3 regions of the Saccharopolyspora sp. MMCC62 genome follow, and region 1 is predicted to be linked to each of the others. Evidence: riboswitches for the same ligand, from Rfam matches in the RefSeq annotation. Region 1 holds a riboswitch; each other region holds the start of a gene.
The links. A riboswitch is a leader RNA that binds a small molecule or an ion and turns the genes downstream of it on or off. The one in region 1 is predicted to bind thiamine pyrophosphate.
Positions count from the first base shown of each region.

Region 1 (6,737 bases):
GGTCTCCTTCGGGTACACGTTCTCGCCACCCGAGACGATCATGTCGTCCTCGCGGCCCACCACCTGCAGCCGCCCGGCCTCGTCGATGCGGCCCAGGTCGCCGGTGGCGAGCATGCCGTCGCGGACCTCCTTGCCACCGCCGCCGGTGTAGCCCTCGAAGAGCATGTCGTTGCGGACGAAGATCCGCCCGGTCTCGCCGTCGCGCACCTGCGCGCCCTGCTCGTCGAGGATCCGCACGCTGGTACCGCGCGGCGGGCGCCCCGCGGTGCCGGGGGAGTCGGCGAGCTCGCGCGGCGTGGCGATGCTCACCCACGACGCCTCGGTGGAGCCGTAGAAGTTGTAGAGGACCTCGCCGAACACGCGCTGGAAGCGGGTGGCGAGGTCGGCAGGCAGCGCCGAACCGCTGGCGGCCACGATCCGCAGCGACGACGTGTCGTAGGGCTCGATCGCCTCCCGCGGCAGGTCCAGGATGCGCTGCAGCATCACCGGCACCACGAACAGCGCCGTCGCGCGGTGCCGCTGCACGGCCGCGAGCGCCTGCTGCGGCTCGAACTTGCGGCGCAGCACCAGGGTGGCGCCGATGGCCGAACCGAGCTGGAACGCGGCCAGGCCCCAGGTGTGGAAGATCGGCGCCGCCAGCATGATCCGCTCCCCGGCGCGCAGCGGCATCCGGGACATGATCGTCGCCGCGGGGCCGACCCCGGGCGGCGCGGGCCTGCGGGCGCCCTTCGGGGCGCCGGTGGTGCCGGAGGTGAGCACGATGATCCGCGCGTGCCGGGGGCGGCGCGGCAGCGAACCGGTGGCGGAGCTGCCGATGAGGTGCTCCAGGGTGGCCTTGCGGGTGGTGCCCTCGGTCCAGGCGAGCACCACGTCGAGCTCCAGGTCGGGCAGCGCCTCGACGAACTCGACGTCGGCGATGAGCAGGTCGGCGCGCTGCTCCTCGAGCACGGTGCGCATCTGGTGCGGGCGCAGCCCGGTGTTGAGCAGCACCACGTCGGCGCCGATCTTGCCGCAGGCCACGATGGTCTCGACGAGCCCGTGGTGGTTGCGGCACAGCACCGCGACCCGGCTGGTGTCCCGGATGCCGCGGGCGCGCAGCCCGCGCGCGAGGCGGGTGGTGCGCTGCTCCAGTTCGAGGAAGCTCAGCGCGCCGCGCTCGTCGATCACGGCGGGCCGGTCGGGGTGCCGGATCGCGGCGACGGCGTAGCCCAGCGCGGGGGTGACGCCCCAGCGCCGCCAGGCGAAGACGATGCGCAGCAGCTTGTCCGGGCGCATCGGGCGGACGACGCCCTGCCGGGTCAGCAGCCACAGCGTCTGCAGCGGTGGGGCGAGGCGATCCGCCCCGGCCCGGACGGCCGCCTTCGCCGCCTCGCCTCGTGTCCGTACCGCCGGCCGTCGCAACATCGCCACGCGTCTCCTCCGATTTAGCTACTCATCGGTAGATAATGCCTCGGGGGACGACGCGGGGGAAGGGCTCACCGGTCCGGAACGGGGTGTTCCGGTGCCGCGGCCGACACCACGGCCTCCCGGATCGCGGCCCGCAGGCGGCCCGCCTCCAATGGTGCCAGCACCGCGGTCTCCCCGGGCGGTGCGACGACCACGACGTTGCCCTGGTTCACGTACACCGCCATGTTCCGCCGCCGGCCAGCCACATCGCGGCAGCTCACCTGCCACTGCTCGTTGTCGGTCACGCGACCTCCCTCCCTCGCGGGACGTTCGTCCGGTACGTCCTCCGGTAGTAAGACGACTCAGGATCACCGACGTGACGGGTGTTCGCCTGATTAATCTTGGAATTTCCACCGGGAGGTTGCCCGCGGGGTTCCGCCGCCGGTCGGAGCGGCCCTGGGAGACTGCGATCATGGCTGGTTACGACAGGTTGCTGTGGCGCACCCTGCACCGCGTGCTGCTGGTGCTCGCGGTCGGCGTGCTGGGTCTGCTGCTCGGTCTCGGTCACGGCCCGAGCCGGGCCGACTCGCTGTTCGGCGTCCTCGTCGTGGCGCTCGTGGCGCTGCCGGTGTGGATCACGTACCAGCGGATGACGCCGGTCGCCCGCGGTAACCTGCGCGCGCTGCCGCGGCACCGGCCGCTGATGGCCGCGATGATCGGGCTGCTGGGCCTGGTGGCGCTGCTCGTGCTCTGCTGGACGCTGTTCAACGCGCTGAACCCCGGCACGCTCGCCCCGCTCACGCTGGCGCTGGTGGGCGTGGTGCTCGCGGCGCTGGTCGCGCTGCTGAACCGCGTGCTGTGAACGGGTTCCCCGCGGCCCCGGTCGAGCGGGGCCGCGCGGGGGAACGGGTCAGACCGGGCGGACCGTCAGCGCGCCCGGCTCGGCGGTGAACGTCAGCGCACCCTCGAAGTCGGCGATCGGCAGCTCGTCCCGCACCAGCCGGTGCGGCGCGTCCGCGGTCTCCACCTGAACTTCGGTGGCGGCGAAGGTCTGCTCGGCGAAGTCCGGGCCCGCGAGCCGGACCTCGAGCCGCTGCTCGTGCAGCGTGATCGCTGCGGAACCACCCGGCACCGAGACCGGCTCGCCGTCGGCGGTGACGATCAGGCTGCCCTGGCCCTCGGTCTCCGGGCGCACCGCGACGTGCGAGAGGGCGACGTCGCGCCGGTCCTCGGACGCGGTGACGCCGATGACGTCCCGCGACTCCGGCCCGCCCGCCTCGTCGCCGCGCACGGCCAGCAGCGGGGCGCGCAGCTTCGCGGCCAGCCGGTACGGCTGCCAGGAACCGGCGCCGATCAGGTTCACCACCGAGGTGATCTCGCTGTCGGCGAGCAGCCGCTCGCTGCCCACGGCCGGGGTGATCTCGATGGCCGCGACCCCGCGCTCCTCCAGCAGATCGCGCAGCGCCTTGGCGCGCAGCCTGCTGTTGCGGTCGAACCCGCGGGTGATGGCGACGGCTCCGGACGTCCCGCCCTGCGCTGCGGCGTCGGCGAGACCGGCCAGCGGAGCCCAGACCTCCGCCGGATCCGGCCGGGTGGAGCGGCGGGAGCGGGCGGACTGAGGGGCGTCGGCAGTGGTGTCCATTGCGTCAACTTTAATCCGCCACGCAGGGTCGCCTCACTAGGCGATCAGCTGTCGGCGGTGTGACTTCCCTCGCGCCTACGCGTCCCAGGTGGTGACGACGAGATCGCCGTCACGTTCCAGCTGTTCGTCCACGGCCCGCTCGCACTCCGCGCAACGCTCCGTGATGCGGCGGCTCGACGGTTCCTTGGTGGCCGGCCAGGTCTCGTGCGGGAGCTTGATCGTCGTGTCGCAGAGGGTCTGCACCGGATCCCCGGCGGGTCTGGCGCCCGGGCGCACCGTGATCGCGTGCCGGAGGCGCTTGCCCGCTCCGACGATCCACCACACGTGCTCTTGATCGGGGAACATGTGCCGTCCCACCCCCATACCTGTCAGGACGACCCGCGGGCGCAGTTCGTCCGGCTTCGGTCCACTGGCCGGATCTCGAACTCTAGACGGAACGATCAGCCGGCACGTTGCATTCGCGTAGCGGCGGCCGGCGTCGGCTGCGCTGCTCCGATCGTGTGAGGGCGACTGTTCGGCCCAGCGGTCTGACCCCGCCGCTGACGTGCTGCTGCGCCGCTCGACCCAGCGGACCGAGCCCGAGATCTGCTTGTGGTGAGAAGGATCACCGATCATGCTGATCGCCGATCTCCGCGCTCGTCGTCCGCGGACGAGTCGAGCGGGAGGGGAGGCGCGGCCGTGACGGACCTGCACTTCCCACGTCCGCCCGAGGACCCGCAGGAACCCGGTTCGCTCACCCGCTGGCTGGTCCGGGACGGCGCCCGGGTCCGCAGCGGCGCCCCGGTCGCCGAAGTGCTGACCGGTGGAACGCCGCGCACGGTGCGCGCCCCGGCGAGCGGGACGCTGTGGCGGCAGGGCAGGGCGGGGGAGCGGTTCACCGCGGGCGCGATCATCGGCCTCGTCGAGTGAACCGCCGGGTTGACGCCCGTTGCTAGGTTGGGGCCAGTGACGCGGGGTGCCCGGGCTACCGGGCTGAGAGCAGACCCGTCGAACCTGACCTAGTTCGTGCTAGCGGAGGGACGTCACCGACGTGACCACTCGTGCTGCCCAGACCGGCTCTGCTGCCCAGACCGGCTCTGCTGCCCAGACCGGCTCTGCTGCCCAGACCGGCTCTGCTGCCCAGACCGGCTCTGCCGCCCAGACCGGCCCTGCCGCCCAGACCACTCGTGCCGCCCAGACCACTCGTGCCGCCCAGACCACTCGTGCCGCCCGGTCCGGCTCCGGGCGGATCCCGAACGTGCTGACCATCGCGGGCACCGACCCCAGCGGTGGGGCCGGGATCCAGGCCGATCTGAAGGCCTTCTCCGCGAACGGCGCCTACGGCATGTCCGTGGTGACCGCGCTGGTCGCGCAGACCACCACCGGTGTCGCGGAGGTCCGCGAGGTGCCGCCGGAGTTCGTCACCGCCCAGCTGGCGACGCTGCTCGACGACGTGCGGGTGGACGCGGTGAAGATCGGGATGCTGGCGAACGCCGAGGTGATCCGCGCGGTGGTCGCCGTGCTGGACCGCTACGCCCCGCCGCACGTGGTGCTGGATCCGGTGATGGTCGCCAAGAGCGGGCACCGGCTGCTCGCCGACGACGCGGTGGCGGTGCTGCGGGACGAGCTGCTGCCGCGGGTCGACCTGATCACGCCGAACCTGCCGGAGGCGGCGGACCTGCTGGGCGAACCGGAGATCACCGGCTCGGCCGGGATGGCCGCGCAGGCCGAGCGGCTCGCGGACCTGGGTGCCAAGCAGGTGCTGCTCAAGGGCGGGCACCTGCGCGCGGAACCGGCGAGCGCCGACCTGTTCCGCGGCGACGGGGAGGTGCGTTGGCTGCGCAGCGAGCGGATCGACACCACGAACGACCACGGCACCGGCTGCACGCTGTCGGCGGCCATCGCGGCGCTGCGCCCCCGCAGGCCGGACTGGGCGAGCGCGGTGCGCGACGGCAAGGAGTACCTGACCGAGGCGCTGCGGGCCGCGGAGCGCCTCGACGTGGGGCGCGGGCACGGGCCCGTGCACCACTTCCACCGCTGGTGGTGAGATCGGAGGAGCGGAGATCATGAGCAGGTTGCCCGATCCGCCCGCGGGCGGTTTCTGCGCCAGGGCCTGGGAACGCACCGCCGAGCTGCAACGGGCCGTGGTGGCGCACCCGTTCAACGCGGCGCTCGCCGACGGCACCCTCGACCGGGAGCGGTTCGCGTTCTACATCGTGCAGGACGCCCGCTACCTGATCGCGTTCGCGCAGGCGCTGTCCGCGGCCGCGACCCGGTCCGATGATCCGGCGGACGCGGCGTTCCTGGCGGGGGCCGCGCGGGGTGCGCTGGTGGAGGAACGCCGGTTGCACGCGGGCTACGTCGAGGATTTCGGGCTGTCCGCGGACGATCTGGCGGGCGTGGTCACCTCGCCGTCGTGCACCGCCTACACCTCGTTCCTGCGGGCGAGCGCGCTGGTGGACCCGTACCCGGTGCTGCTGGCGGCGGTGCTGCCGTGCTTCTGGGTGTACCAGCACGTGGGCAGCGAGATCCTCGCCGCCGTCGGCGACGCGTCGGCGCACCCGTACCGCCGGTGGATCGAGACCTACGCCGACGAGGAGTTCGCCGAGGCGGTGCTGGCGGCCCGCGAGCTCACCGACCGGGCGGCGGCCGCCGCCGACGAACCGGTGCGGGAGCGGATGCTGGCCGCGTTCACCCGGGCGAGCGAGTACGAGTGGATGTTCTGGGACGGCGCCTGGCGGCTCGAGCAGTGGCCGACGGCGCGGTGGATCCCGCGGTGAAAGTCGTTGCGGCGGCACGGTTTTCGCACGTCGGCGGGCCGCCCGATCCGATCACCCTCCGCAACGGCCGCCCGCGCGCGACGGGGGCGGTGCCGCGGGTGGTCAGCGGTGGTGGGGGCGCTCGCGAGCAGCGTGATCAGGAGCACTTTCGGGCCGTGCTAACGAACACCCTCAGCCACGACGATGAGGCCAACGACACGTTCGTTCGGCGTGTTCGGTCGTGGGGGGTCCGCCTCCCACCGCGCGGGGTTCGGTGGCCTTGAGTACGGGGACTTCAATTCTGATCATGCTGGCGGGGATGCTGGTGCCGGTGCTGGCCGCAGCCCCCTTCTACATCGCCGACCGCCGGGCGGACGCCGAGTCCGCCCAGGCGGAGACGGAGCCTGAGACATCGTCCGCGGACATCCACGTGCTGCGGCCCCGCGCCGAGGGCACCTGCGAGACCGGGCAGGCGGCGGCCTGATCGCGTCGCCGCCCGGCTCGGCGGTTCAGTCCCCGTAGATGGACCAGGCGAGCTTCGACTTGGCCTCCTGCAGCGCGTCCAGCGTCGACCGCTCGTAGCCGCCCTCCTGCGGCTGCGGCGGCACCTGGAGGCCTTCGCTGAGGCCCCAGCCGGAGCCGCGCTGGATCAGCGAGCGGTGCTTGTTCGTGTAGTACCCGGAGTTGATCGACACGGCGACGCCGTGCGCCCCGGCCGCCGCGGCCATCAGGTGCATGTGGAACCGGGTCGACAGCCAGCGCTGGCCGGCGGCCGCGGGCAGCCCGTGGTCCATGATCTCGGAGAACGGGTAGAAGCGGGCGCCGGGCAGGTCGTGCTCGACGAGGGCGAACACCTCGCGGTCCACCCGCGGGATGCCTTCGATGACGCCGACCTGCTCGGGCCGCACGTCCCAGGCGCGCAGCGTGTCGAGCAGGAACCCGGCCAGCGCGGGCACCGTGACGTCCAGCAG
Region 1 covers NZ_JBYKCM010000005.1:403,871-410,607, reverse strand. The annotation lists gene AC29IT_RS15215 (AMP-binding protein) at 1-1,404, opposite strand, end outside; gene AC29IT_RS15210 (hypothetical protein) at 1,476-1,691, opposite strand; gene AC29IT_RS15205 (hypothetical protein) at 1,859-2,248, shown strand; gene AC29IT_RS15200 (hypothetical protein) at 2,297-3,028, opposite strand; gene AC29IT_RS15195 (hypothetical protein) at 3,104-3,385, opposite strand; gene AC29IT_RS15190 (lipoyl domain-containing protein) at 3,707-3,937, shown strand; TPP riboswitch at 3,970-4,065, shown strand; gene thiD (bifunctional hydroxymethylpyrimidine kinase/phosphomethylpyrimidine kinase) at 4,266-5,054, shown strand; gene AC29IT_RS15180 (TenA family protein) at 5,074-5,787, shown strand; gene AC29IT_RS15175 (hypothetical protein) at 6,074-6,250, shown strand; gene AC29IT_RS15170 (polysaccharide pyruvyl transferase family protein) at 6,276-6,737, opposite strand, start outside.

Region 2 (6,737 bases), on a different contig from region 1:
GCGAGCACCGGGGTCTGGGGCATGGCGTCCATGAGCAGCCGCACCCGTTGCGGAACCGTCCGGGCCGGTTTGGTCCGCTTGCGGGCGAGTGCGGGGCGCCGCGCGGTCCGCGCGAGGTCGTAGAGGTACCCGATCTCGTCGGAGGTGAACCGCAGGGCTCGGGCGATGGAATCGAGGACGTCGTCGGACACGCCGGTCAGGTCGCCCTTCTCGATCCGGGTGTAGTAGTCGACCGACACCCCGGAGAGCATCGCGACCTCCTCGCGGCGCAGGCCGGGCACGCGCCGGATGCCGGGGAGCGAGGGCAGTCCCGCCACGTCCGGTGTGATCTTCGCGCGTCGGGTGGCCAGGAAGTCCCGCACGTTCTCGTCCTTCGACGCCATGCCCCGAGGCTAGATGCGCCCGCCGCTCCGATCCAGGCTCTGGTGGAACCCCGGAAGACCTGGTCGAGGGGGTTCTGGCCGAACCTGCCGCAGCCGCCGAACGGCTCCCACAGTGGAGGGCGTCCGGTGCAGCCGGGTCCGCCGGGAGCCGGCCGGACGCGCTGCACGGCGTTTCACCGGAGGAGGATCGTGAGCGAGAACATCGAGATCGAGACCCGCAACGGCTACGGCACCACGTTGGCCGCGGTCATCAACTTCCCACCCGAGTTCGACGAGGCCGAGGAGTACCCGGCGATCGTCGTCTCCCACCCGGGCGGTGGTGTGAAGGAGCAGACCGCGGGCACCTACGCGAGAGAGCTCGCCGAGAACGGGTTCGTGACCATCGCCTACGACGCATCGTTCCAAGGCGCGAGCACCGGCAGCCCCCGGCAGTTGGAGAACCCGCACGTCCGCACCGAAGACGTCAGCGCCGTGGTCGACCACCTGACCACCCTGCCGTACGTGGACGAGGAGCGGATCGGCGCGATGGGCGTCTGCGCCGGAGCCGGGTACACCGCGAACGCGGCGATCAACGACCCGCGCATCAAGGCCGTGGGCACCGTGAGCATGGTCAACATCGGCCAGATGTTCCGCAACGGCTGGGACGGCTCGGTCGCCGACGCCGATGCGGCACCCGCACTGGACCAGGCCGCCCGAGCGCGGACCACCGACGCCACCGGGCGGGGCGAGGACAACCGGTTCCCGCTCGCGCCGATGAACAGGGAGGACGCGCCGAACCCCGAGCTGGAAGAGGCGTGGGAGTACTACCACACGCCCCGCTGCGAACACCCCGCCGCGCCGGGCTGGATGACGGCGCGCAGCCTCAGCCAGATCGTCACCTACGACGCCTTCCACGAGGCCGAGGTCTTCCTCACCCAGCCGCTGTTGCTCATCGCGGGCAGTGATGCCGGTTCGAAGTGGATGAGCGACGACTTGCACGAGCGGGCGGCGAGCGCGGACAAGTCGCTCCACGTCGTGGAGGGGGCGAACCACATGTCGCTCTACGACGGCGAGAAGGAGGTCGCCGAAGCGGTCGCCCAGCTGGTTCCGTTCTTCCTCGGCACGATCTGACGCACCGACTCGGGGCGCGGCGCCGGGGTGCGTTCACCGCGGAGCCGCCACCGGACCCGGTGCGGGCACGCGCCGACGCACGCACCCATCGCATCGAGCACCGGAGTCGGCGCGCGGAACCGGACATCGCGGCCGCACGGCCGCCGAACGCGAGGGAGGCCGGCGACATGGCCGACTGGACCCAGGACGAACTGGCCCGCATCAACGCGGAGACCTACTTCACCGTCGGAGCGACCCTGCCCGACGGCACCACCCCGAAGACCGTGGACATCTGGTCGGTGCCCGTGGGCGGTCGGATCTTCATCCGCTCCTTCAACGGCACCCGGGGCAAGTGATACGGGCCCGCGCTGGAGACCGGGCGGGGACGCATCTCCGCCGGAGGAGTGCGGAGGAGCGTGCGTTTCGCCGCTGTTCCCGCTGATGACGAGGAGACCAACCGGGCGGTGGACGCCGCGTTCCTCGACAAGTACTCCGACAGCCCGTATTCGGTGACGATGTCGACCGAGCCCGTGCGCCGGAACACCCTCGAGGTCGTCCCCGTGGACTGAGCTCACGGGCAGGGGCGGTCTCCCGGGATGCGGCCCCTGCCCGCTCGCCGAGGGCGCGGGCCGGTCGGGTCGGGGAGGTCAGGCCCGGGTGCTGCGCAGCGCCTTGGTGCGGGTGATCGGTTCGCCCGACTCTCCGGTGCGCCGGCCGGAGGTGAACTCCGCGTACTCCGGGCCGTCCACGGCGTACAGGGCCAGGCGGCCGCGGGCGTCGGCGTGGATGCCCCAGCCGTAGCGCTTGCCCAGCGGCGAGGAACGCAGGCAGGCCCTGCTCCGCGCGAAGAACTCCCGGCGGGCGTCCGCCCGCTCCTCGTCCGGGATGGCGGCCCGGTCCGCGAAGACGGTGAAGATGACGTCGCCGGACGTGAACTCGTACGGGTGCTCGGCGATCAGCCGGTAGGTGCGCGCGGCGACCGACGGCGCCTCGGCGTTCAGCGGGGGCACCGTCGCGGTGGTGACCGGGCAGTCCTCGGCCACCTCGATGAACGTGTTCGTGCGATCGACCCGTTCCATGGCCGGAACGGTACGCCGGGGGACCGACGTCGGATGGGGAAGCGGCCGCTCCTCGAATCCGGTCCTCCTCGCCTCGGACCGCGATCGGCTGACCCCCGATCGATGACGAACACCGGGCGAACGCGATTCTCCGACCCGCCGCCCCCTCCGCTCGGGCACGTCCGGGTGAAAGGCGGGCGGGGCCGGTAGCGCAGCGCGGCCCGCCGCGAACCGTCGGCGACGCACCCCGGAGCAACGGAGTCGCACGCCGTGACCAGGCGATTTACGTTGTGCGCATGCAGCACATCACCCTGATCTGCGGAGACTGCAACGGCAAGGGGTGCAGCAACTGCGGCGGCACCGGAACGATCACCATCGTCGAGGACTAGGGCCGCGCCGAGCGCCCGCGAACCCCGCCCCGAGCAGGCCGTGCGCGACGGGGAACGCTGCTAGCGTGCCGAAATGGCCGCCAACGGGACCGTTCTGGTCATCGGATCCGGGGTGATCGGGCTCAGCACCGCCGTGGTCCTCGCCGAATCCGGCGTGCCGGTGCGCGTCCGCACCGACGAACCACCCGCCGACACCACCTCCGCCGTCGCCGGCGCGATCTGGGGTCCGGCACTGCTGCAACCCGCCGCTCGGGTGCGCAAGTGGGTCGCCGACACCTACCACCGGCTGGTCGAGCTCGTGGCCGACCCGGACAGCGGGGTGCACCTCGCCACCGGGCGGATGGCCGCGCGCGTCGACCTCGGCGACCAGCTGCCGCCCGAAGCGCTGCTGCTGCCCGACCTGCGCCCCTGCACCGCCGACGAGCTGCCCACCGGATTCCGCAGCGGCTACCGGGCGACGCTCCCGTTGATCGACATGCCGCGCTACCTCGACCACCTCACCGGCAGGCTCCTCGCCGCGGGCGGCGAACTGCTGATCAGCCCGGTGTCCTCGCTGGCCGACGCCGCGGGCGAAGCCGACCGCATCGTCAACTGCACCGGCGTCGGCGCGCACGAACTCGTCGGCGACCCCGGGGTGCGCCCGGTGCGCGGACAGCACGTCATCGTGCGCAACCCCGGCATCACCGAGTACTTCGTGGAAGTCGGCGCAGGCCCCGAGTTCACCTCGTACGTGCCGCACGGCGACCACGTCGTGCTCGGCGGCGTCGCGCGCGAGCAGGACTGGTCCCGCACGCCCGACCGCGAGGACGGCGCCGCCGTGCTGCGCCGCTGCGCGGACGTCGAACCGCTGCTCGCCGGGGCCGAAGTGCTTGGCGCCACCGTCGGACTCCGCCCCGGCCGCGACGCCGTCCGCCTCGAAGTGGAGCGGTTCGGCGGCGCCACCGTCGTGCACGACTACGGGCACTCCGGCTGCGGCGTCTCGCTGTCCTGGGGCTGCGCCGCCGAAGCCGCCGCGCTCGTCCTCCACCCGACGCGCTGACCGGGCGGGGCGGCAGCGGCGGAGCCGGCTCCCCGCGCAACGGCAGCCCGCGGCTCAGGTCGGCGCGGCTCAGGCCAGTGCGTCGACCACCCCGTCGATCTCCTCGGCCAGCGTGAAGTCCTTCGCGGTGAGACCACCCGCCGAATGCGTCGAGAGGGCGAACACGACGGTGCGCCACCGGATGTCCAGATCCGGGTGGTGGTTCTCGCTCTCCGCGATCTCCGCGACCCGGTTCACGGCCTGGATGGCCTGCGGGAAGCTCGCGAACTCCACGCTCCGCACGATCGTGGTGCCGTCCTGGGCCCACTCCGGCAGGCGGGACAGCGACTCGGCGACCTGGGTGTCGTTCAGCAGTTCGGTCATGCCCACATGGTGGTCGTCGGACGGCCGGAACGCGACCGTCGACCCCCGGCCCGGTGGTGGCACGTAGACTGCCGTCGCCACGGGAGTCCAGCGCGCTGGGCTGAGAGGAGGGGCGAATCCCCTCGACCGTCCGCACCTGAACCGGATCATGCCGGCGCAGGGAGGTGTCGCGATCAGCTCGAGTTCGCACGCGTGGCCGAGACCGGTGTGCTACTCGGGAGGACCGTTGAACCCCTTACTGCGCTGGGCCGCGGCACTCGCCGCAGCCGCGCTCACCACCGGATGTTCGCTCATCGGGAGCTCCGGCGAGGACACCGCGGCGCGCACCGTCACCCTCGTCGCGCACGACTCGTTCGTCGCCGACCCCGCGCTGCTCGCCGACTTCGAGAAGCGCAGCGGCATCCACCTGGAAGTCCGCAACAGCGGCGACGCCGGAGAGCTGACCAACAAGCTGGCGCTGTCCCAGGCCGCCCCGCTCGGCGACGTCGCCTACGGCGTCGACTCCACCTTCGCCTCCCGCGCGCTGCGCTCCGACGTGTTCGCCCCCTACCGGCCCGCCGCGGCCGACCGCGGACCCCAGCGCTACGCCCAGGGTGGGCAGGACCGGCTCACCGCCATCGACGTCGCCGACGTGTGCATCAACATCGACCCCGCCTGGTTCGCCGCGCACCGGCTGCCGGAACCGGCGACGCTGCAGGACCTCACCGACCCGCGGTACCGGAACCTCACCTCGATGCCGGACCCGACGACGTCCTCCCCGGGGCTGGCGTTCCTGCTCGGCACCATCGACGCCTTCGGCGAACCCGGCTGGCAGGACTACTGGCGCGCCCTCGACGCCAACGGCGTGCGGCTCTCCTCCGGCTGGGAAGAGGCCTACAACCAGGACTTCTCCGGATCCACCGGGCAGGGACCGCGGCCCATCGTGCTGTCCTACGCGTCCTCACCCGCCGCCGAGGTCGACGACAGCGGCACGCCGCGCACCAAGGCGCTGCTCGATACCTGCTACCGGCAGGTCGAATACGCGGGCGTGCTCACCGGCGCCGCGGACCCGCAGGCGGCGCGAGAAGTCGTGGACTTCCTGCTCTCGCCCGAATTCCAAGGCCAGGTCGCCGACCAGATGTACGTGTACCCCGCGCTCGACGGGGTCGCGCTGCCGAAGGGGTGGACGGCGAGCGCTCCGCTGCCGCCGCGGCCCAGGGAACTGCCCGCCGACGAAGTGGAGAACAACCGGGACCGGTGGGTCGAGCAGTGGCGGACGCTGGTCCGGGGATGACCGGCGAACTCCGGCGCCGGGTGCCGGTGGCGCTGGCCGCGGTGCTCGTCCTCGGCTTCCTCGGGGTGTTCTTCGCCTGGCCGGTCGCGGCGATCATCGGGCTCGGCGTGCGCGGCGACGTCGGAGCGGTGCTGGCCGAGCCGTCCACCTGGCGCCTCGTCGGCTTCACCCTCGGCCAGGCCGCCGCGTCCACCGCCGTCGCGCTGCTCTGCGGACTGCCGCTCGCGTACGTGCTCGCCCGGCTCGTCGTACCCGGCAAGGGACTGCTGCGGGTCGCGGTGACCGTGCCGTTCGTGCTGCCGACGATCGTCGTGGGCATGGCGTTCCGGGCGCTGTTCGGCGCCGACGGGGGAGTGCTGCCGATCGTGCTGGCCAACGCGTTCTTCAACGTCGCCGTCGTCGCCCGCACCATCAGCGGGCTGTGGAGCCACCTGGACCGGCGGATGGAGGACGCCGCGCGCTCGCTCGGCGCCGGACGACTGCGCACCTTCAGCTCGGTGACGCTGCCCGCGCTGCTGCCCGCGATCGGGTCGGCGGCGGCCGTCGTGTTCCTGTTCAGCGCCACCAGCTTCGGAGTGGTGCTGGTGCTCGGCGGGGGACGGCTGCGCACCTTGGAGACCGAGATCTACCTGCGCACCGTGCAACTGCTGGACCTGCCCGGTGCCGCGGCGCTGTCCCTGCTCCAGCTGGTCGCCGTCGTCGCCGCGCTGCTCGTGGCCACCCTCGCGCGCCGCCGCCGGGAGACCGCGCTGCGGCTGCGCGCGCCCGCGACCACCGCCCGGCCGCCGCAGGGCGCGGAGTGGTGGATCGTCGGGCTAGCCGGTGCCGTGCTGTGCGCGCTGCTCGCGCCGATCGCCACGCTGCTGGTGCGGTCGGTGTCCACCCGGGACGGGTGGGGGCTCGCGGGATACCGCGCGCTGCTGGGCAGCGGGCAGCCCGGAACCTTGGAGGTCACCGGGCTCGAAGCCGCGCTGAACTCGGTGCGCACCGCGGTGGACGCCACCTGGATGGCACTGCTGCTCGGACTGCTCGCCTCGTTCGTGCTCGTCGCCGTGCGGCGGCGGTTCGTCGCCGAGAGCCTCGACCTCGCGCTGATGCTGCCGCTGGGGGTGTCCGCGGTGACCGTCGGCTTCGGCTACCTGA
Region 2 covers NZ_JBYKCM010000010.1:115,653-122,389, reverse strand. The annotation lists gene AC29IT_RS22705 (helix-turn-helix domain-containing protein) at 1-383, opposite strand, end outside; gene AC29IT_RS22700 (alpha/beta hydrolase) at 573-1,493, shown strand; partial or broken gene AC29IT_RS22695 (DUF2255 family protein) at 1,661-2,041, shown strand; gene AC29IT_RS22690 (DUF6157 family protein) at 2,120-2,551, opposite strand; gene AC29IT_RS22685 (FAD-dependent oxidoreductase) at 2,993-3,958, shown strand; gene AC29IT_RS22680 (4a-hydroxytetrahydrobiopterin dehydratase) at 4,028-4,321, opposite strand; TPP riboswitch at 4,391-4,501, shown strand; gene AC29IT_RS22675 (thiamine ABC transporter substrate-binding protein) at 4,548-5,594, shown strand; gene AC29IT_RS22670 (ABC transporter permease) at 5,591-6,737, shown strand, end outside.
Region 2: another riboswitch for thiamine pyrophosphate. It lies ahead of AC29IT_RS22675 (thiamine ABC transporter substrate-binding protein); the one in region 1 lies ahead of thiD (bifunctional hydroxymethylpyrimidine kinase/phosphomethylpyrimidine kinase).

Region 3 (6,737 bases), on a different contig from region 1:
GGTCCCCACCAATACTGGCTCCTCGTAGGGATCTTTGAGCCCCACCTCAAGGAGTAGGAGACCCACCTATGACGCGCAAGCTCGCGGCCAGAATGGCCGGGACGATCGTGCTGGCGGCCGGAACCGTCGCCGCCTTCACCATGCCCGCCTCGGCCACCGTCGCCCCGGCGCCGCAGGCGAAGGCCGCCACCCAGCTCGAAGCCATGCAGCGCGACTTCGGCCTCACCGCCGACCAGGCGCAGGCCCGGCTGCACAGCGAGGCCATCGCCAACACCGCGGACCGGACGCTGCGCGGCGTGCTCGCCGACTCGTTCGGCGGTTCGCGCTACGACGCCGGGCTCGGCAAGCTCGTCGTCGGCACCACCGACGCGAACCTGGCCGACGAGATCCGCGCCGCGGGCGCCGAGCCGAAGGTCGTCGAGCACAGCACCAAGCAGCTCGCCGGTGTCGTGGACGGCCTCAACACCCGCCAGGCGCCGCAGGGCGTCACCGGCTGGTACCTGGACTCGGCCGCCAACTCGGTCGTGGTCACCGCCGCCGAGGGCGCCGGTGCGGCCGCGAACGAGTTCGTGCACTCCACCGGGGTGGACGCGCAGGCCGTGCACGTCGTCGAGTCCGCGGAGGCACCGCGCATCCTCGCCGACGTGATCGGCGGCAACGCTTACACGATCGAGAACTCCGCGCGCTGCTCCGTGGGCTTCTCCGTGGAGGGCGGCTTCGTCAGCGCCGGGCACTGCGGCAGCCAGGGCGACAGCACCAGCACCCCGTCCGGCACCTTCGCGGGCTCCTCGTTCCCCGGGGACGACTACTCCTACGTGGAGACCGCGTCCGGTGAGACCCCGCGCGGCCTGGTGAACGACTACGCGGGCGGCACCGTCAGCGTCGCCGGTTCGACCGAGGCCGCCGAGGGCGCCTCGATCTGCCGCTCCGGCTCCACCAGCGGCTGGCACTGCGGCACCGTCCAGGCCAAGAACCAGACGGTGAACTACGCCGAGGGCACCGTCACCGGGCTGACCCGCACCGACGCGTGCGCCGAGCCCGGCGACTCCGGCGGCTCGTGGCTGGCCGGTGACCAGGCCCAGGGCGTGACCTCCGGCGGGTCCGGCGACTGCACCAGCGGTGGCACGACCTACTTCCAGCCGGTCAACGAGATCCTGGACGCCTACGGCCTGACCCTGATCACGGGTTGATCGGGAGCCCGGTCACCGGGTGATGGCAGCCGGACGGGCTGCGTCTCAGCCCCACGAGACGCAGCCCGTTCGTCGTGCCGGGACCCGCCGGGTCAGGCGGGCAGTCCGGCCTTGAGGGATTCGGCGGCGGCGCGCGGGTCGTCGGCCTCGGTGACGGCCCGGACCACCACGATCCGCTCCGCGCCCGCCGCGACGACCTCGGCGAGGTTGTCGTGGCCGACGCCGCCGATCGCGAACCAGGGCCTGCCGTGCCCGCGGTGCTCCGCGGCGTGCCGGACCAGCTGGATGCCCGCGGCCTCCCGGCCGGGTTTCGTCGGCGTGATCCACACCGGCCCGGTGCAGAAGTAGTCCACGCCCGGTTCGGTCGCGGCCGCGTCCGCCTGCACCACGTCGTGCGTGGAGCGGCCCACCACCACCTCGTCGCCGACGATGCGCCGGGCCGTCGCCACCGGCAGGTCGTCCTGGCCGAGGTGCAGCACGTCGGCCTCCGCGGCCAGCGCCACGTCCGCGCGGTCGTTCACCGCGAGCAGCGCGCCGTGCCGCACGCACGCGTCCGCGAGCACCTCCAGCGCCGCGAGCTCCTGGCGCGCCTCCAGCGGAGCACCGCCGGGAGCCTTGTCCCGCAGCTGGATGATGTCCACGCCGCCGGACAGCGCGGCGTCGGCGAACTCCGCCAGATCACCCCGCTCCGCCCGCGCGTCGGTGCAGAGGTACAGCCGTGCGTCGGCGAGCCGCGTGCGGATGCCGACACCGTCCAATCCGGGCATGACCCCAGGGTAGTCCGCGGCCGGGCGGCGGCTGACCTCGCGCGGGCGGATGAGTACGGTGGTGGTGGTTGGCACGGGAGCCCGGGATCCGGGCTGAGAGGGGGCGCAGGCCCCGACCGTCGAACCTGATCCGGGTCATGCCGGCGCAGGGAGCGCAGATGCAGCAGCAGTCGGCCGTCACCGTCGTCGGTGGCGGGATCATCGGTCTCTCCGTCGCGTGGACGGCCGCGCGCGCGGGACACCGCGTGGAGGTCGTCGACGCGGGGGCGCGGCGGGCGTCGTGGGTCGCGGGCGGGATGCTCGCACCGGTCGCCGAAGCCGCGCCGGGCGAAGAGGAACTGCTGGAGCTCGGGTCCGAGTCGTTGCGCCGCTGGCCGTCGTTCGCCGCCGACCTGGCCCGCGAGTCCGGGCTGCCGTCCGGGCTGCGCCGGGAGGGCACGCTGGTGGTCGGCGTGGACGGTGCGGACCGCGCCGAGCTGGACATGCTGGCCGAACACCTGGCCGCGCTGGGCCGCACCGTCACCCGGCTCGGCGGCCGGGAGGTGCGGCGGCTGGAACCGTCGCTGGGGCCCGCGGTGCGGCGCGGCCTGGAAGTGCCCGGAGACCTGGCGGTGGACAACCGGCTGGCGCTGGCCGCGCTGCGGGCCGCGGCGGAGGCGGCGGGCGCCCGGTTCCGCGACGGCGCGGTGCGGCGGGTGCGGCCGGGCGAGGTGGAGCTGGATGCGGAGGTGCTGCGCTGCGACGTCGTGGTGATCGCCGCGGGTGCCCGCTCCGGTGACCTGCACCCGGCGCTCCGCGGCCGGATCCGCCCGGTCAAGGGCGAGGTGCTGCGCCTGCGGGCGCGCCCCAGCGCGCTGCCCCCACCGGCGCGGACCGTGCGCGGCCCGGTGCACGGCAGGCAGGTCTACCTGGTGCCGCGCGACGACGGCGGGCTCGTCGTCGGCGCCACCCAGTACGACGCGGGCTTCGACGAGGCCGTCACCGCGGGCGGCGTCCGCGATCTGCTGGCCGACGCGGAACGGCTGCTGCCGGGCATCGCCGAGTACGAGCTGCTCGAAGCCGTCGCCGGGCTGCGGCCCGGCACGCACGACAACCTGCCGGTGATCGGCGAACTGGAACCGGGGGTGCTGGCCGCGACCGGGCACCACCGCAACGGTTTCCTGCTCGCGCCGATCACCGCGGACGCGGTGCTGGCGGAGCTGTCGGGCCGCGAACCACCGGTCGCCGGACCGGTACCCGCAGGCGACGGAGGAGGTCGACCGTGCAAGTGGTGATCAACGGGGCGGAACGGCCCGTGCAGGCGGACGCGACGCTGGCGGCGGTGCTCGCCGAGTTCGGCGTGCCCGAGCGCGGGGTCGCGGTCGCCGTGGACGGGACCGTGGTGCCCAGGGCGAACTGGCGGGCGACGGAGCTCCGCGACGGGGCGGCCGTCGAAGTGCTCACCGCCGTGCAGGGAGGCTGACGTGGACGACGCACTGGTGATCGCGGGCCGCGAGTTCGGCTCCCGCCTGATCACGGGGACCGGGGGAGCGGCGAACCTGTCGGTGCTGGAGCGGGCGCTGCTGGCGTCCGGCACCGAGCTGACCACGGTGGCGATGCGCCGCGCCGACGCCGGAGGCCGCACGGGTGTGCTGGACCTGCTGCACCGGCTCGGCATCGAGGCGCTGCCGAACACCGCGGGCTGCCGCACGGCGGCGGAGGCGGTGCTCACCGCGCAGCTCGCCAGGGAGGCGCTGGAGACGAACTGGGTGAAGCTGGAGGTGGTGGCGGACGAGGACACGCTGCTGCCGGATCCGGTGGAGCTGCTGGACGCGGCCGAGCAGCTCGTCGACGAGGGCTTCGTGGTGCTCGCGTACACCAACGACGACCCGGTGCTGGCGACCCGGCTGGAGGACGTGGGCTGCGCGGCGGTGATGCCGCTGGGTTCGCCGATCGGCACCGGGCTGGGCATCCGGAATCCGCACAACATCGAGATGATCGTGTCCCGCGCGTCGGTGCCGGTCGTGCTCGACGCGGGCATCGGCACCGCGTCGGACGCGGCGCTGGCGATGGAGCTGGGCTGCGACGCGGTGCTGCTGGCCAGCGCCGTCACCCGGGCCCAGGACCCGGAGCGGATGGCCGCCGCGATGCGCGCCGCGGTCGAAGCGGGCCGCCTCGCGGTCGGCGCGGGCCGCATCCCGCAGCGCTTCTGGGCGCGGGCCTCCAGCCCGGACCTCGCGCGGTGAACCGAACCGCCGCGACGTGACACGGCCCGCCCGACCTGCCTGGTCGAACGGGCCGCGCACCTGATGATCAGCGGATGCGGAGCCGTTCGGTCCGCACGAAGTTGATCGTGTAGCTCTTCCACGGCTCGTTGCCGAGGGTCTGGTCGATCGCCGCGCGGGCGTGCAGCGCGTTCTCCACCAGCGAGCTGGCCAGCAGTTCCGTCTCGGGTGCCCCGGCGGACTGGATGTCCGGGATCTTCGGGTTGCTCCGCCCGCTGAGCAGCTGGTCCACCGCCTTGAGCGCGGGCACCGCCACCGCCAGCTCGTCCTCGGGCCGGAACGCCAGCGTCGCCACGTCCTGGCGCAGCGCGTCGAGCGCGATCGCTGCGGCCCGCGTGGTCTGCGGGTCCTCGTCCGAGTCCGGTTCGTCCAGCAGCGCGGGCATGCCCAGCAGGTCCTGGGTCCGCCGCAGCGCCAGCACGTGCGCGGACTGCATGGCGGCGCGGACCTGGTGGCCCTGCCCGGCGGCCCGCACGCTGCGCAGCAGCTCGGACACCGACCACACGGTGGACCGGATCGCCCCGCGCACGTCGGGCACCATGCTGCTGGGCAGCACGATGAAGCTGATGTAGCCGACGCCGAGCGCGATGGCCGCGCCGACGGCCGTGTTGGAGGCGAAGCTGATCGCGATGTTCGCGAGCGGCCGGTCCAGCCGCATCGCCTGGTCGACCACGGTCACCACGATCAGCGAGCTCAGCAGCACCTGGTAGTCGGTGCGCAGCCGTTCCACGCCGAGCAGCATGCCGACGACGACCACCGGCACCAGCAGGTACACCCCGGGCAGCAGCGTGATCAGCGCGGCCAGCACCACCACGCCGAGCACCGCGCCGCCGGTGCGCTCCAGCGCGCCGTTCATGCTGTCCCGCGCGGCGGGGGCGAGCACCACGTACAGCGCCAGCAGCAGCGTGGACGCGGACGGGTCGTCCAGCAGCAGCACGATCACCATGCCGACGGCGACGGCGAGCGTGCAGCGCAGCGCGTGCCGGAACAGCGAGGACCGCAGCGACAGGTGCGCCCTGATGCCGCCGATGGCGCGCTGGCGGCGGCCGCCGGGCGCGGGCGGGCTGGCGGCGACCTCGGTGCGCTGCACGACGGCGCCGCGGATGCGGTCGAGTCCTTCGTTCATGCCGCGCACCGCTTCCGGCAGGTCCTGCCTGCCGCCCGCGGCGACGACGGCCTGCGCCGGGTCGACGCGGGCCATCGCGGGCAGCCCGGTGCAGGCGCGGGAGCGCACCGCGCGGGCGAGTTCGGCGGCGACCAGGTCCGCTTCGACGACGATGCGGTGCAGCCGTTCCGCTTCGATCCGGTCGGCCCGCTGGGCTTGGGCGAGCAGCGTCTCGCGGGCGGCGCGGAACCGGGCCGCCCCGGCGAGGACCTGCCCGAGCCAGGTGCTCGACCCGTCGGCGCGCCAGGCGCTCGCGGCGATCTCCAGCACGCCCGGCCCCGGTTCGAGCAGGGTGCGGGCCACGGCGTGCCGGGTGGCGCGGGTCGGGTCGCCGATGCCGATGAGCACCCGCAGCACCAGCGCGAACGCGGCGCCCGCCCCGGTGGACAGGAACAGCATCCAGGCGGGTTCCCCGGAGCCGATGCCGGTGGTGGTGGCCACGAGGGTGGCGGCGGCGAAGGTCTGGCCGCTGACCCGGTACTGCTCGCCGATCGCGGGCAGCATCCCGGAGCCGAACACGACCACCGCCACGAGCAGCCCGGCGAGCACCGGGATCGCGTCGAGCAGCGGCCCGATGGCCATCACCAGCACCAGCGCGGGCCCGAACCAGGCGAACCGGTGCAGGTCGGAGCGCAGCGACCGGCCGCCGGCGGCGACCAGCGCGAACACGGCGGTGAGCCCGCCGATGAGCGCGGGGGTGCGCAGATCCAGCAACCAGCCGACGGCGGTGGCAGCCACCGCGGTGACCAGCACCGCCATCGCGTACTGGCGTCGTCTGAGGTCGGGGGCACCGGCCTCGGTGTTGAGCCCGGCGAGGAGCCGGTCCTTCATGGTCGTCCACCCGGGTGCTGCCACGGCGGTCGCTTCGCTCCTGACGTTCTCGGTGCCTGTGCGGGACGGGCGCAGCGCGCGCGGCGCCGTCGCTCGGGAGCGCGGCGGGGGCTGCAGGCCTCACGCACTATGTCGACGGGACCCGCCCGGTGAGTTACCCGCGCGGGCCAAAATCACCCGATTCGGTATCTCAAGCTCGTTCGCGGCGGGTCCGCTGGGCCATTCGCGCGGTTGCCGCGCAGCGCTCGTGCCCGGCGACGGTACCGAGCGTGGTCCGATCACCGGAACGGCCCCGGTCAGATCGAGCGCGGGCTCACCCGCCAGAACGTCGAGACCGGCCCGACCCCGGCGCCGAGCGGGTAGGCGTGCTCGACGCTGCGCGTCACGAACCGCTTGCCCGCGGCGACCGCGTCCGGCATCGCCGCGCCCTTCGCCAGCGCCGCGGTGATCGCCGAGGCGAACACGTCGCCCGCGCCGTGCGTGTGCACCGTCGAGTAGCGCGGCCCGGGCAGCGGGATCG
Region 3 covers NZ_JBYKCM010000004.1:276,115-282,851, forward strand. The annotation lists gene AC29IT_RS11740 (S1 family peptidase) at 69-1,190, shown strand; gene thiE (thiamine phosphate synthase) at 1,283-1,957, opposite strand; TPP riboswitch at 2,021-2,126, shown strand; gene thiO (glycine oxidase ThiO) at 2,116-3,231, shown strand; gene thiS (sulfur carrier protein ThiS) at 3,219-3,419, shown strand; gene thiG (thiazole synthase) at 3,421-4,182, shown strand; gene AC29IT_RS11765 (FUSC family protein) at 4,250-6,217, opposite strand; gene thiD (bifunctional hydroxymethylpyrimidine kinase/phosphomethylpyrimidine kinase) at 6,514-6,737, opposite strand, start outside.
Region 3: another riboswitch for thiamine pyrophosphate. It lies ahead of thiO (glycine oxidase ThiO); the one in region 1 lies ahead of thiD (bifunctional hydroxymethylpyrimidine kinase/phosphomethylpyrimidine kinase).